DNA from 3 places in the Lentzea sp. NPDC051213 genome. Region 1 is predicted to be linked to each of the others. Evidence: riboswitches for the same ligand, from Rfam matches in the RefSeq annotation. Region 1 holds a riboswitch; each other region holds the start of a gene.
What was found. Region 1 has a riboswitch for glycine ahead of gcvP (aminomethyl-transferring glycine dehydrogenase). Riboswitches for the same ligand answer to the same signal wherever they lie in the genome.

Region 1 (4,845 bases):
CGAGGGCTGGATGGTCGAGCTGCGGCTGAACGACCCGGAAGCGGTGGAAGGGCTGCTGGACGCGGACGCGTACAAGGCGTTGGTGGAGAAGGAGTGACGTCGATCTTTCGCCGGATCTTCGGCCGGAAGGGGAGCCGCTCCTCGGGTGGCGACCCGAACGCGATAGGTTTTACCGGAAATGACGGATCCAGCAGCAGGAGGAGAGCTCAGGTGAGCACGAACGACGGCCCAGGCGTTCCGCCGGAGCAGTCCCCGGAGCGGACCTCCGTCTTCCGGGCGGACTTCCTCCAAGAAGTCGAAGGCGCGGAGGCGCCCGCTCAGGAGCCGGCAGTTGCCGGTGTCGACGCCCTTCCCGCCGGATCCGCGCTGCTCGTGGTGAAGCGCGGCCCGAACGCCGGTTCCCGGTTCCTGCTGGACCGCGACACGACGAGCGCGGGGCGCCACCCCGACAGCGACATCTTCCTGGACGACGTGACGGTCTCGCGCCGCCACGCCGAGTTCCGCAGGGAGAGCGGCGAGTTCGTCGTCATCGACGTCGGCAGCCTCAACGGCACCTACGTGAACCGTGAGCCGGTCGACCAGGCCGTCCTCGCGAACGGTGACGAGGTCCAGATCGGCAAGTTCCGTCTCGTCTTCCTGACGGGTCCTGGCTCCGCGGGAGCCTGACACGTGACGGCCGGGCGGCCACAACGTGGGGTATTGAGCATCGGGGCGGTGCTCGCGCAGCTCCGCCCCGAGTTCCCCGAGGTCACCATCTCCAAGATCCGCTTCCTGGAAGCGGAGGGGCTGGTCCGCCCGGCACGCACCGCCTCCGGCTACCGCCAGTTCAGCGTGGCGGACGTCGAGAGGCTGCGGTTCGTGCTGTCCGCACAACGCGACAGGTACCTGCCGCTCAAGGTGATCCGCGAGCAGCTCGATGCTGTCGTCGCCGACTCCACTTCGGTGTCGCGGGTCGATCTGCTGACCCAGACCGGAATCGGCGCAGAGCAGCTGTCCCAGCTGGAACGCGACGGTCTGCTGCGTCCCGGCCCCGGTGGCCGGTTCACCACCGAGGACATCACCGCGCTCCGCACGATCCGGACGATGATCGGACTCGGCGTCGAGCGCGAGCACCTGCGCGCGGTTCGCGCGGCAGCGGATCACGAGGTGGTCGTGCTGAAATCTTTCTCAGATCCCGAGACGGTCCGGGAATTGGCTGACCTGTTCACCTCGTTGCACACGTTGTTGGTGAGGGCGGGTTTGCGCCAGTCCGGTTGAGTCTGGTTGATCACGATCTGCCCGCAACGATTGAGCACACGGCCCGCTTGGCGGGTAGCGTCGAACACGTACGCCGGGGGATGCTCGGGTGTGATCCGGGTACTCCCCGAACGGGATAGAGGGAGGCGAGGCCCGATGAGCGAGATGCGCGTCGTCGGCGTGCGGGTGGAGCTGCCCCAGAACCAGCCGATCCTTCTGCTTCGCGAAACCGAGGGTGAGCGGTACCTGCCGATCTGGATCGGGTCCGTCGAGGCCACGGCCATCGCGCTCGAACAACAGGGTGTTCGCCCGGCCCGCCCGCTGACTCACGACCTGCTCAAGGACGTCATCGGGGCATTGGGCCGCAACCTCGAACAGGTGCGGATCACCGACCTGCAGGAGGGCACGTTCTTCGCCGAGCTCGTCTTCGACGGCGACGTGCGGGTGTCCGCGCGGCCCTCGGACTCGGTGGCGCTCGCGTTGCGCGTCGGCGTGCCGATCCACGCGGAGGAGTCCGTGCTGGCCGAGGCGGGTCTCATCATCCCGGACGAGCAGGAGGACGAGGTGGAGAAGTTCCGCGAGTTCCTCGACTCGGTCTCGCCCGAAGACTTCAGGGGCGCCGACACCTGATTTGCAGCGTGTCGCTGTCTGTCTCGTTTGGAACCGTTGTAGCCCGGTGGCTTGTCCCTCGATCGGACTACACATCGTGCGTTTTGGCCGCTAAACAATCACTAAACGTCACTTGAACGTCCTGGTTCGGGTGACGGTGTGACTCTCCACCACAGGTTGAGGGTCGACGCTATCCGCGCGTCGCGTTGACCTGCCCCCACACCGGTCTTACCGTCGAACTCGAGTGGACGTCGCCGGTCCGCGCGAGCTGATCCGGCGGCTTGACGGCCTCGACTTTCGTGGCCGTTCCGAGGGGAGGCAGGCGTGGTCGAGGAAGCGCCCTTGCGGGCCGAATCCGGGCTGCAGGGTGAACTGTTCCCGGACTCCTCGCTGCCGGACGAGCTCGTCGGCTACCGGGGGCCCGCGGCGTGCCAGATCGCGGGCATCACGTACCGGCAGCTCGACTACTGGGCCAGGACCGGACTCGTCGCGCCGACGATAAGGACCGCACACGGGTCGGGCAGCCAGCGGCTGTACTCGTTCAAGGACATCCTGGTTCTGAAGGTCGTCAAGCGACTGCTGGACACCGGCGTCTCGCTGCAGAACATCCGGGTCGCGGTCGACCACCTGCGCCGCCGCGGCGTTCAGGACCTCGCGAAGATCACCCTGTTCTCCGACGGCACGACCGTCTACGAGTGCACCTCGCCGGAAGAGGTCGTCGACCTGCTTCAAGGCGGTCAGGGCGTGTTCGGCATCGCGGTCAGCGGTGCGATGCGGGAGATCAGCGGCACCATCCACGAGTTCCCGGCCGAACGTGCGGACGGCGTCGAGATCGCCCCTATGACCGAGGACGAGCTGACCCGCCGGCGCCGGGAGCGCGCCACCGGCTGAGACCTTGGTCGCGTCCCTGAGGACTGATCAGGGCACCTGCGGGTATTCTTCGCGGGTAGTCGCTGAACTCAGGCGGGAGAGACCGGGTTTCGAACCCGGCGCCGAAGGAGCAAGTTCCTCCCCGGGAACCTCTCAGGCATCCAGGACCGCCCGAGCGAGACGCCTCTGGAAAGTGGACCTCTTGGTCCCGCCGACGGTGAAAGCCTTACCTCCGGGTTCGGTGAACCTCTCAGGCGCCCTTCGGGGTACGGACAGAGCGGGGAGGGCACCAGGACACGTGTGCCCTCAGGCCCCCGGAGGCGTTTGATGACGCAGGACCGCATCCCTCTCGCCGCTCTCGAGCACGGCACCCCGTTCGCCGACCGCCACGTCGGTCCGCGCCCCGCCGAACTCGCGCGCATTCTCGACGTGATCGGCGTCGGGTCGCTGGAGGAGCTGGCGCAGCGCGCGGTGCCTTCGTCCATTCACGAGCGTTCGCTGGTGCTGGACCTGCCGGCGCCGGCCACCGAGACCGAGGCGCTGGCCGAGCTGCGTGAACTGGCTTCGCAGAACCGGCCGATGACGCAGATGATCGGCCTCGGCTACTACGACACCGTGACGCCGGGCGTGATCCTGCGCAACGTGCTGGAGTCGCCCGCCTGGTACACCGCGTACACGCCGTACCAGCCGGAGATCTCGCAGGGCCGCCTCGAGGCGCTGCTGAACTTCCAGACCATGGTCGGCGACCTGACCGGCCTGCCGGTCGCGAACGCGTCCATGCTGGACGAGTCGACCGCCGCCGCCGAGGCGATGACGCTGGTGCGCCGCGGCGGTCGCTCCAAGTCGAACAAGTTCGTCATCGACGCTGACACGCTGCCGCAGACGCTGGCCGTGATCGAGACCCGCGCCGAGCCGCTGGGCATCGAGATCGTCGTCGCGGACCTGTCGCAGGGCATCGAGGGCCTCGGCCTGGGCGGCGACTTCTTCGGCGTTCTCCTGTCCTACCCCGGTGCCTCCGGTGTCGTGCGCGACCAGGCCGCGTTGATCGAGGAGATCCACGCCGCCGGTGCGCAGGCCGTCGTCGTCGCCGACCTGCTCGCGCTGACGCTGCTGCGCGCGCCGGGCGAGATCGGTGCGGACGTCGCCATCGGCACCACGCAGCGCTTCGGCGTGCCGATCGGCTTCGGCGGCCCGCACGCCGGTTACATGGCCGTCCGGTCCGGTTTGGAGCGTCAGCTGCCCGGCCGCCTGGTCGGTGTCTCCGTCGACGCCGACGGTTCCCTGGCCTACCGCCTGGCTCTGCAGACGCGTGAGCAGCACATCCGCCGCGAGAAGGCCACGTCGAACATCTGCACCGCGCAGGTGCTGCTGGCCGTGATCGCGTCCATGTACGCCGTCTACCACGGTCCGGACGGCCTGCGGTCGATCGCGACCCGCGTGCACCGCCTGGCCACCGTGCTCGCCACGGGCCTGTGCGAGGCCGGTCTCGACGTCGTGCACGGCGAGTTCTTCGACACCGTCCAGGTGCGTGTTGAAGGCCAGGCCGCTGCGGTCGTCGCGAAGGCGCGCGAGGCCGGCATCAACCTGCGCCAGGTCGACGCCGACGTCGTCGCAATCGCTTGCGACGAGAAGACCACGCGCGCGCACCTCGTCGCGGTGTGGGAAGCCTTCGGTGTCACCAAGGCCGATGTGGACGCCATCGACGCCGACACTGCCGACGGCATCCCGGCCGACCTGCGCCGCACGTCCGACTACCTGACCCACCCGGTCTTCCACTCGCACCGCTCGGAGACCGCGCTGCTGCGCTACCTGCGTGCGTTGTCGGACAAGGACGTCGCGCTCGACCGCAGCATGATCCCGCTCGGTTCCTGCACGATGAAGCTGAACGCGACCGCGGAGATGGAATCCATCACCTGGCCGGAGTTCTCGACGCTGCACCCGTTCGCGCCTGTCGAGGACGCTGCCGGTCTGCTTCGCATCGTCTCGGATCTCGAGGCCTGGCTCGCCGAGGTCACCGGCTACGACGCGGTCTCCTTGCAGCCCAACGCCGGTTCGCAGGGTGAGTTCGCCGGTCTGCTGGCGATCCGCGCCTACCACCGCGCGAACGGCAACGCCGCCCGCGACGTCTGC
Region 2 (4,845 bases), on a different contig from region 1:
CGGGTCGTTCGGGACGGCATTGCGGTTGACCGTGATGCCGATCTGGTGCAGCACGTCCTCGGCCTGCTTGCCGTCGAGCTCGGAGTTCACCAGGTCGACGAGCACCAGGTGCACGTCCGTGCCACCGGTCAGCACCTTCACGCCCGCGGACGCGACGTCCGCCTGCGACAGGCGGTCGGCCAGGATGCGCGCGCCTTCCAGCGTGCGGCGCTGGCGGTCGGCGAACTCCGGCGAGGCGGCGTGCTTGAACGCGACGGCCTTGGCGGCGATCACGTGCTCCAGCGGACCGCCCTGCTGGCCGGGGAACACCGCGGAATTGATCTTCTTGGCGATGTCCGCGTCGTTCGACAGGATCACGCCACCGCGCGGGCCACCGAGGGTCTTGTGCGTGGTGGTCGTGGTGACGTGCGCGTGCGGCACGGGCGACGGGTGCAGGCCGGCGGCCACGAGGCCCGCGAAGTGCGCCATGTCGACCATCAGGTAGGCCTCGACCGAGTCCGCGATGCGGCGGAACTCGGCGAAGTCCAGCTGGCGCGGGTACGCGGACCAGCCGGCGACGATCAGCTTCGGGCGGTGCTCCTGCGCCAGGCGCTCGACCTCGGCCATGTCGACGCGGCCGTCCGAGTCGGCGACGTGGTACGGCACGACGTTGTAGAGCTTGCCGGAGAAGTTGATGCGCATGCCGTGCGTCAGGTGACCGCCGTGCGCGAGGTCCAGGCCCAGGATCGTGTCGCCGGGCTGCAGCAGCGCGAACATCGCCGCTGCGTTGGCCTGCGCGCCCGAGTGCGGCTGGACGTTCGCGAAGCCCGCGCCGAACAGGTCCTTGATGCGCTGGATGGCCAGGCGCTCGACGACGTCGACGTGCTCGCAGCCGCCGTAGTAGCGGCGGCCGGGGTAGCCCTCGGCGTACTTGTTGGTCAGCACCGAACCCTGCGCCTGCAGGACCGAGACCGGCGTGAAGTTCTCCGAGGCGATCATCTCGAGCGTGCCCTGCTGGCGCGCCAGCTCGGCCGCGACGGCCTCGGCGACCTCGGGGTCGTACTCCGCGAGGGAAGCGTTGAACTGGTCGGACATCTGGAAGAACTCCCTACTTGGCGCGCTTGTAGAACGGAAGTGCGACGACCTCGACCGGCTGCTTCTTGCCGCGGACGTCCACCAGCAGTTGGGTGCCGGGCTCGGCACTCGCCTTCGTCACATAGGCCATGGCGACCGAGTAGCCGAGAGTCGGGGACAGCGCGCCCGACGTCACCTCGCCCACCACCTCGTCGCCGTTCAGGACCGCGTAGCCGTGGCGCGGGGCGCGGCGCTCGGGGGTCTTCAGTCCGACCAGGACCGAGTCCACACCGGACTCCGCGACCTTCGCCAGTGCGTCCCGGCCCACGAAGTCGCCGGGCTTGTCGAGCTTCACGACACGGCCGAGGTTCGCGTTGTACGGCGTCAGCGACGTCGTGAGCTCGTTGCCGTACAAGGGCATTCCGGCTTCGAGACGCAACGTGTCGCGGCAGCCGAGGCCGCACGGCTTGAGCTCGTGCGCCTCACCGGCCTCCAGCAATGCGGCCCACACAGCGGGGGCGTCGGCGGGCGCGACGAACAGCTCGAAGCCCTCCTCGCCGGTGTAACCGGTGCGCGCGAGCAGCGCGCCGACACCGGCCACCGTGGACGGGTAGGAGGCGTAGTACTTGACCGTCGAGAGGTCCGTGTCGGTCAGGCCCGCGAGGATCTCGACCGACTTCGGGCCCTGGATCGCGATCAACGCGTAGTCGGTCGACGAATCCGTGACGACGGTGTCGAAACCGGCGGCGCGCTCGACGAGAGCCTCGTGCACCACGGCGGCGTTGGAGGCGTTCGCGACGACCATGAACTCCTCGTCGCCGAGGCGGTAGACGATCAGGTCGTCGAGCACGCCGCCGTCCGCCTGCGTGATCATCGTGTAGCGGGCCTTGCCGACGGCCAGCGCCGAGATGTGGCCGACCAGCGCGAAGTCGAGGGCCTCGCCGGCCTGGGCTCCGGTCAGGACGATCTCACCCATGTGCGTGAGGTCGAACAGGCCCGCGGTGGTGCGCACCGCGTGGTGCTCGGCGAGCTCGCTGGAGTAGCGCAGCGGCATCCGCCAGCCCGCGAAGTCGGTGAACATCGCGCCGAGCTGCTCGTGCTCGGCGTTCAGAGGCGTGAGGCGGGACATCAGAACGCTCCTCCAGGGTGCGCCGAAGAGCCGGACCAGGCCGGCTGAGGCAACAGAAGAATGACACGGTCCATCGGAGACTCCTCACTAGAGCGAGCCTCCCCCTCTGTCATGAGCCTGAGAGCTTCGCCACCGGAGTGGCTTGCACCGTGGGCGAGGCTGCTGATGAGCCTGCTTTCCAGAGTTGCCTTCGTCGCGCGGTACCTGTGCCTGAGAGATTCCGGGGAGGGATTGCTCCTTCGGCGCCCCGAGTGAAGGGGTCTCTTCCGCGCGACATCGACGGCCGTGTTCAGTTGTCAGCCCCAGACGCTAGCAGGCCAAACGTCACAGCGGCACGCCCTGCGCAGTCTTCTCGACCACCTTGCGCTCCGCCCAGAAGGACAGGAACGGGACCGTCCCGGCGAGCAGCACGAGTGCGGTGCCCTTGAGCGACCAGCGCAGCTTGAGCGCCAGGTCGACGGAAATCACCAGGTAGATGGCGTACAGGAAGCCGTGGACCGGACCGACGACCTTCATCATCTGACCCATGTCCGCGGCGTACTTGAGCACCATGGCCACGCACAAGAGCAGCAGGAAGACACCGACCACGTAAGCCATGACCCTGAACCGGGTCAACGCACCCTTCATCTGCCCGCCTTCACCTCAACGACCGTCCCGCGCGTTGAGGTCCGCGAGCATGCGGTTGTAGGCCGCGAGCTCCGCGTCTTCAGGATCGTCGAAATGCTCAACAGGCGCGGGTTTGACGGCAACAACCGTAGCCACCGGCTCCGGAGCAGGCGCAACCGGATCCTCGTCACTTCGCTGACGGGCCAGCCGGCGGAAACGCCACACCATGAAGGCCGGGAAGAGGCCGAAGAGCGGCCACTGGAGCACGTAACCGAGATTCTGGAACGTGCCGCTGGCGGACTCGAAGCGCTGCCACTGCCAGTACGCGAGCCCGCAACAGGCGATCAGTGCGACCAGGCAAGCAAACCCGATCAACACTCGCTGGGGAGTAAGGAGGCCGCGCACGACCTCCAGACTACTTGGGTAGGGCTCCCGCCTCCGAGAGCCTGCCCCGCGAAACATCTGGGTCCCGATTCACTTGGGTAGGGCTCCCGCCTCCGAGAGCCTGCCCCTCAAATCACCTGGGTCCCGAATCACCTGGGTAGTGCCTCCGCGTTGGAAGGCCGACCCGGTTGGGGGTCCGGGGGCTTGCCCCCGGCTGGGGTGTGGGGGCTCGGCCCCCGCTAAGCACCGAGAAACGAACTCCCGCGAGCGCGTTCCGCGAGCACACCTCGCCCACCGTTCGTTTTACGCCACACCGTCCCGGCGCTGCCTCTGCAGACGTGCGACACACCAGGCCGCGGCAGAGCCACGACGAAGGTGCTGAAGAACCGTCATCGGTCCCAGGCGCCTCCCGAGATCGGCAGGGGACAGGCCCGCAGCGCGGTAGTCGAGCGCGCGCTGGTCCAACGGGCTGATGCCCGCGTCCCACCACTGCTCGGCCTCGCTGACGTCACCGACCAGCTGCCAGTAGCTCGCCGCGGCAGCGAGCAAAGCCTCGGGTGCCTCCGGCGCCCGCTTGCGCATCGCGGCCACGTAGGCCGGATCCGCCGAGTCGACCTTGACCAAGCCACGCGACGACCCGCCCCTGCCTCCCCGCTGCACGGGGATGCCTGGCGCCGAGGGGGGAGCCTCAGCGAGCCACGCGTTCTTGATCCGGTTCACCTCCTGCATCTCTGCATCATCAGACCGTTCAGCCGCCCACTGCTGCAACAGCTCGTGGACCCCGGAGTCCTCGACCATCCATGCCTCCTCGTCGGTCGGGGATCGGCCATTGCAGCGGAAGGTATTCGGTAGGTCTGACAATCGCCAGACCCTGAATCCCCAGAACACCCGTTACCAGTGCGTGATTGGCCTCTTTCCACCCATCCGGTCCAACGCGGATGACCGAGGATCACCCAGAGTCACTGCCCGATGGGGGTCCCCACGGCGAAGAGGCTCCTGATGAACGTGATGATCGACTCCGCGCCCTGACGCAGCCAGCCGAGGACCTGCTGCACGGCAGACGCAGACTGCTCGGGCTGGGTGATCAGGAGGAACAGCACCAGCGCGACGCCCGCCAGCACTAGCACCTTCTTGAGGTTCACAGGTACCTCTCCGTCCATGTCGTTCACAGGTGAGGCGGCGGACCGCCCGTGTCACCCGTCATGGTCCCTCATTCACCCTTGCGATGAACAACGACCACGCCCAACTGGTCCTAAGATCCACCAACCACGCACGCCTGCACCGCGGCCAACGTCACCCGAATGGCGGCTCAAGAGGCCCGCTTCCAGCGCCGATGTCCTGGGCACGAGGTGAATACGGAGACCCTCGCATCCCACAGCTTGGACCAGACACTGTTGAACCGGGCCTCACCCGGATGCCGACCACCAGGCATCACGCTCTGTCATCGCGTGCTGTCCTTATTAATACGCACCCGAGCGTTCATCCAATTACTCCTGCCCGCCGCAGTTCCATAATTTCGGCGTCCGCCACACCCATGTCGGCAAGCACTTCCGCGGTGTTCATTCCGGTCTTCACCGGAGGCGTCGGAACCGTCGTCGGAGTGCGGTCGAACCGAGGTGCCGGCGCGGGGTGCAGCGCACCGGAGACGTCCACGAAGGTGGCACGCGCCGCGT
Region 3 (4,845 bases), on a different contig from region 1:
TCCACCCGATCGGGTCCATTTCAGGGGCCTGTCATGGCCGAGCAAGGTGATCTTGTCGCCGTCCTTGAGCGGCACCGGAGCGTCGACCACGAGCTGTGACCCCGGCTGGACCAACGAGGTGATGTAGAACGCCTCGTTCGGCTTCACGGTGAACCGCAGCGAACCGAGCTGGGCCATCCGCGACCAGTACGTCGTGCCGTAGATCGACTCACCGTTGGTCTTCAGCCAGGCACCGGTCTCGCGCAGCCGCTGCTGCATGATCTCCGGAATCGAACCGTCCGCCCGCGGGCCGATGTCCAGCAGGAAGTTGCCGTTCTTGGACGTCGTGTCGACCAGCGTGTCGACCACCTCGTCCGCGGTCATGTACATCGAGTCGGGCGTCGCCCGGTTCCACCCGTAGGAGCGCGGGTCGAGACCCCGCGAGGCCTCCCACTTCTTCACCACGGTGTTCGGGTACGTCGCGTACTCCGGCGTCGTGTAGTCGTGGGTCGGGATGCCGCACCGGTCGTCGACCGTCACGTCCTTCGGCTTCGCCCGGTTCTTGGCCTTGTTGAAGTAGTCGGCCAGCACGCGGCGGCTGTCGTTCGCACCGCCGATGTCGCACCAGATGACGTCCGGGTCGTAGCCGTCGACCAGCTCGGTCATCTGCGGCGCCTGGTAGTCGCGCACGAAGTCCCGCCCGGCCTGGTAGCCGGTGTAGGGCTCGGGAGCGCCCGTGTACGGGTTGCGCGGCGCGTTGCCGCTCCACGGGTTGTCCGGGTTGAACCACTCCGGCATCGAGAAGTAGAGACCGTTCTTCATGGCCGGCGTGTACTTCCGCGACGCGTCGAACAGCTCCTTCACCAGGTCGCGACGGGGCCCGAGATCGACGGAGTCCCGTCCGGACACCTTCGAGTCCCACAGCGCGAAGCCCTCGTGGTGCTTCGAGGTCAGCACGTAGTACTTCGCGCCGGCGGCCTGGAACAGCTCGGCCCACTCGCGCGGGTTGAACTTCGAGGCGGTGAACTGCGGGATGAACTGGTCGTACGCGAAGTCCTTCCCGTGCGTCGCCGCGTGGTACGGGTGCACGGCGTTCGAGGGGTTCTGCATCCACTGCCAGTACCACTCCGCGTACTGCTCGCCCGGCGGCGACCACGCGGGCACCGAGTACAGGCCCCAGTGGATGAAGATGCCGAACTTGGCGTCGTCGAACCAGTACGGCGACTCGTGCGCGGCCAGTGACGCGTCGGTCGCCTGGTAGTCCGCCACGCCCAGGACGAACCGGGCCTTCTGCGAGGCGGTCACACGGGCAGTCTGAGCGATGACCTTCCCGTCGAACGTGCCGGTCCGGTACGCGTGGACGCCGATCCGCACCCGCGCGTCCTCGCCGGGAGCGAGGCGTTTCACCAGGGCCGGCTGCAGCGTGACGACGCCCAGCCCCTCGGCGCGCACCGACACGTTCGAGATCCACTGGTCACCGAGGTTCACGACGGTCGCCTCGATCGTCTGGCCACCCACGCGAGGCAGCTTGGCCGTGCTGCGCGCGGAACGGACCGCGAGCACCTCGCCCTTGCCCGCCGGCTGCAACGACAGCGCGAACACGTGCAGCGATGACTTGCCCTCGACGGCCGGGTTCGTGGTCGGCAGCGTGATGCCGACGGCCTCCCGCGCGGGATCCGTCCACACCTGACCAGTGCCGATCGACACAGGGTGCTGGTCGGTTCCGTCCGGCGAATAGCGGAACGGAGCGGAGATCGGACCACTGCCCGTGTACCAGTCGGGTCCGGTCAGTCCGCCGGTGGTCGTCGTCCCGTCGGCGTAATGCACCGTCACGGTGCCTCCCGCCGTGCCGTAGCTGGACGAGACGAGGAAGTGCGCGGTCAAGTAACGGCCGCGCGGCAGGTCGATCCGCTGACCGAGAGCGACCACGTTGTTGGGCCGCGACTGTGAATGTTCCGGGAACAAGTACGGTACGGAATCGGCTGTGACCTGCCCGGATGGGAGTCCTTCCGCAGGGAAGGCGTAACCGGAACCGTCGAAGTTGCCGGTCCGGTCGGCGGCGGAGTCGATGCCGTCGTTGTTGAAGTGGGAGCTGATCGGTACGGGGATGGGCTGGGGAGCTTCCGCTGCACTCGCGGTGGGGAGCGGTGCGACGAGAAGTGAGGCGAGCAGAGCGGCAGGGAGCGCTGTCCTCATAAGACCTCCGATGTCTCCCTTCATCTGAGACCGCTCCCTCATTCATGTCAACCCACTTCGCGTTGACACTTGGCGGTGGCCGCACATAGCGTTCGGGCGTTCCGAGAACTGAAGATCGCCGCGATGCCACTGGCATCAGAACCCGAGTGGGAGAGACCTCGACGAACGAGTCGGGGCGCCGAAGGGGCAAGCTCCCGCACACTCTCAGGCAGCAAGACCGCTCGGGGTAGGCAACTCTGCACGGCGGAGGGGGCGCAAGTTTCCTGACCGAGCCGTGATGCCAGAGATGCCAGAGGAGTCGCCGTGGAGTTCCCCGAGAACCTGCTCTACACCGTCGAGCACGAGTGGGTCGACTGGACGCCGGGTACCCAGGACCCGCTCACCTGCGGAATCACCGAGTTCGCGGCGGACGCGCTCGGCGACATCGTCTTCGTGCAACTCCCCGAGGTCGGCACCAAGGTCGTCTCGAACGCGGTCTGCGGCGAGCTCGAGTCCACCAAGTCGGTCAGCGACCTCTACTCCCCGGTCAGCGGCGAGGTCCTCGAGGTCAACCAGGCCGTCGTCGACGACCCGGCGATCGTCAACAACGACCCGTACGGCGCCGGCTGGCTCTTCCGCGTGCGCGTCGAGTCGGCCGAGAACCTCCTGACGTCGGCGAAGTACGCCGAGCTCACCAAGACTGACTGACCGCCCCACCACCACGAAGGACTGATCAGTGGCGATCAGCGTTTTCGACCTTTTCTCCGTCGGCATCGGACCGTCCAGCTCCCACACGGTCGGCCCGATGCGGGCGGCCGCGATGTTCGTCGAGAAGCTCGGTGCACGAGTGTCCGAAGTGGACCGCGTGCACGTCGAGCTGTTCGGCTCGCTCGGCGCGACCGGGCACGGCCACGGCAGCCCGAAAGCCGTCTTCCTCGGCCTCGAGGGCAACCACCCGGAAGAAGTCGATCCGGCGGTCGCGGCCGGGCGCGTCGAGGAGATCGTCACCGGCAACCGGCTGAGGCTCGGCGGCGTGCACGAGATCGACTTCGTGCACGACCGCGACCTCGTCATGCACCGGCGCAAGTCGCTTCCGTTGCACCCCAACGGCATGAGCTTCGAGGCGTACCGGGGCGAGGAGTCGGTCGAGCACGCCGTCTACTACTCGATCGGCGGCGGCTTCGTCGTCGACGAGAACGCGTCGGGCACCGACCGGATCAAGCCGGACACCACCCCGCTGCCGCACCCGTTCCTCACCGGCGACCAGCTGCTCGCGCGGTGCCGCGAGACGGGCCTGTCCATCAGCGAGATCATGATGGCCAACGAGCAGTCGTGGCGAAGCGAAGACGAGATCCGCCAAGGACTTCTGCACATCTGGCACGTGATGCAGGAGTGCGTCGAACGCGGCTGCAACGAGCACGGCATCCTGCCCGGCGGCCTCAAGGTCCGCCGCCGTGCCGCCGAAATGCGCAAGACGCTGGAGCGAGAGCACTTCGTCACCGACCCGCTGCGCGTCATGGACTGGGTGACGCTCTTCGCGTTGGCGGTCAACGAGGAGAACGCGGCGGGCGGCCGTGTCGTCACCGCGCCGACCAACGGCGCGGCCGGCATCGTCCCGGCGGTTCTGCACTACTACACGAAGTTCGTGCCGGGCGCTTCGGATGACGGCGTGATCAAGTTCCTGCTCACCGCGGCCGCGATCGGCGTGCTGTTCAAGGAGAACGCCTCCATCTCCGGCGCCGAGGTCGGCTGCCAGGGCGAGGTCGGCTCGGCCTGCTCGATGGCCGCCGGCGGTCTCGCCGAGGTGCTCGGCGGCACCCCCGAACAGGTCGAGAACGCCGCCGAGATCGCCATGGAGCACAACCTCGGCCTCACCTGCGACCCGATCGGCGGCCTGGTGCAGATCCCGTGCATCGAACGCAACGCCGTCGCGTCGATCAAGGCGATCACCGCGGTGCGCATGGCTTTGCGCGGTGACGGTTCGCACTTCGTGTCGCTGGACAAGGTCATCAAGACCATGCGGGACACCGGTAAGGACATGTCGGTGAAGTACAAGGAGACAGCTCGAGGCGGGCTCGCCGTGAACGTCATCGAGTGCTGATCTCCACCAGCGCGTCGATGTGCATCGCCGCGTACTGCGCGTGCTCGTTGTCCATTTCGGACAGCCGCACGCGCAGTGCGGGGGTGAGCAACCACTCCCGGATCGGCTCGGCGGGCGCGAGCCGCCGCCAAGCGAGCGAGTGCTCGTCCGGCGCGAAGTGGCAGGTCAGCGGGCGTCGTACGCCTGCTGGGCCGCCAGCACGTCCGGCATCCGCGCCTCCAGGAGCTGGATCAGCGCGAGCACCCGCTCGGCCGTCTCCTGCCCGAGCGGCGTGAGGCTGTAGTCGACGCGCGGCGGGTTCGTCGGCTGCGCGTCGCGGTGCACGAGGCCGTCGCGCTCCAGCGCGTGCAACGTCTGGGACAGCATCTTCTCGCTGACCCCGTCGACCCGGCGGCGCAGCTCGTTGAACCGCAGCGGACCGTCCACGAGCACGCCCATCGTCAGGCTGCCCCACCTGCCGGTGACGTGCTCCAGCGTCGGGCGTGACGGACACGCCTTCGCGAACACGTTGTACTCCACCGGCCGAGAATACCCCGAGATAGCGCTAACCGAAAGTTAGCGCTATCTCGGGGTCATCAGAACGGCCAGTC

Region 2: it holds a riboswitch for glycine, as region 1 does, so the genes downstream of both, gcvT (glycine cleavage system aminomethyltransferase GcvT) here and gcvP (aminomethyl-transferring glycine dehydrogenase) in region 1, are expected to answer to the same signal.
Region 3: it holds a riboswitch for glycine, as region 1 does, so the genes downstream of both, gcvH (glycine cleavage system protein GcvH) here and gcvP (aminomethyl-transferring glycine dehydrogenase) in region 1, are expected to answer to the same signal.

The regions. Positions count from the first base shown of each region.
Region 1 is NZ_JBITEX010000007.1:169,955-174,799, forward strand. Features, by position in the region: gene gcvH (glycine cleavage system protein GcvH) at 1-97, shown strand, start outside; gene garA (glycogen accumulation regulator GarA) at 211-666, shown strand; gene ACIA8G_RS29420 (MerR family transcriptional regulator) at 700-1,257, shown strand; gene ACIA8G_RS29425 (bifunctional nuclease family protein) at 1,393-1,866, shown strand; gene ACIA8G_RS29430 (MerR family transcriptional regulator) at 2,170-2,736, shown strand; glycine riboswitch at 2,800-2,895, shown strand; gene gcvP (aminomethyl-transferring glycine dehydrogenase) at 3,043-4,845, shown strand, end outside.
Region 2 is NZ_JBITEX010000011.1:318,996-323,840, reverse strand. Features, by position in the region: gene glyA (serine hydroxymethyltransferase) at 1-1,074, opposite strand, end outside; gene gcvT (glycine cleavage system aminomethyltransferase GcvT) at 1,088-2,182, opposite strand; glycine riboswitch at 2,279-2,370, opposite strand; glycine riboswitch at 2,371-2,461, opposite strand; gene ACIA8G_RS39840 (DUF3817 domain-containing protein) at 2,507-2,809, opposite strand; gene ACIA8G_RS39835 (hypothetical protein) at 2,825-3,193, opposite strand; gene ACIA8G_RS39830 (helix-turn-helix transcriptional regulator) at 3,476-3,970, opposite strand; gene ACIA8G_RS39825 (hypothetical protein) at 4,132-4,314, opposite strand; gene ACIA8G_RS39820 (CaiB/BaiF CoA transferase family protein) at 4,652-4,845, opposite strand, start outside.
Region 3 is NZ_JBITEX010000003.1:747,929-752,773, reverse strand. Features, by position in the region: gene ACIA8G_RS16540 (alpha-L-fucosidase) at 1-2,175, opposite strand, end outside; glycine riboswitch at 2,313-2,405, shown strand; gene gcvH (glycine cleavage system protein GcvH) at 2,479-2,862, shown strand; gene ACIA8G_RS16530 (L-serine ammonia-lyase) at 2,891-4,255, shown strand; gene ACIA8G_RS16525 (winged helix-turn-helix transcriptional regulator) at 4,421-4,774, opposite strand; gene ACIA8G_RS16520 (TROVE domain-containing protein) at 4,831-4,845, opposite strand, start outside.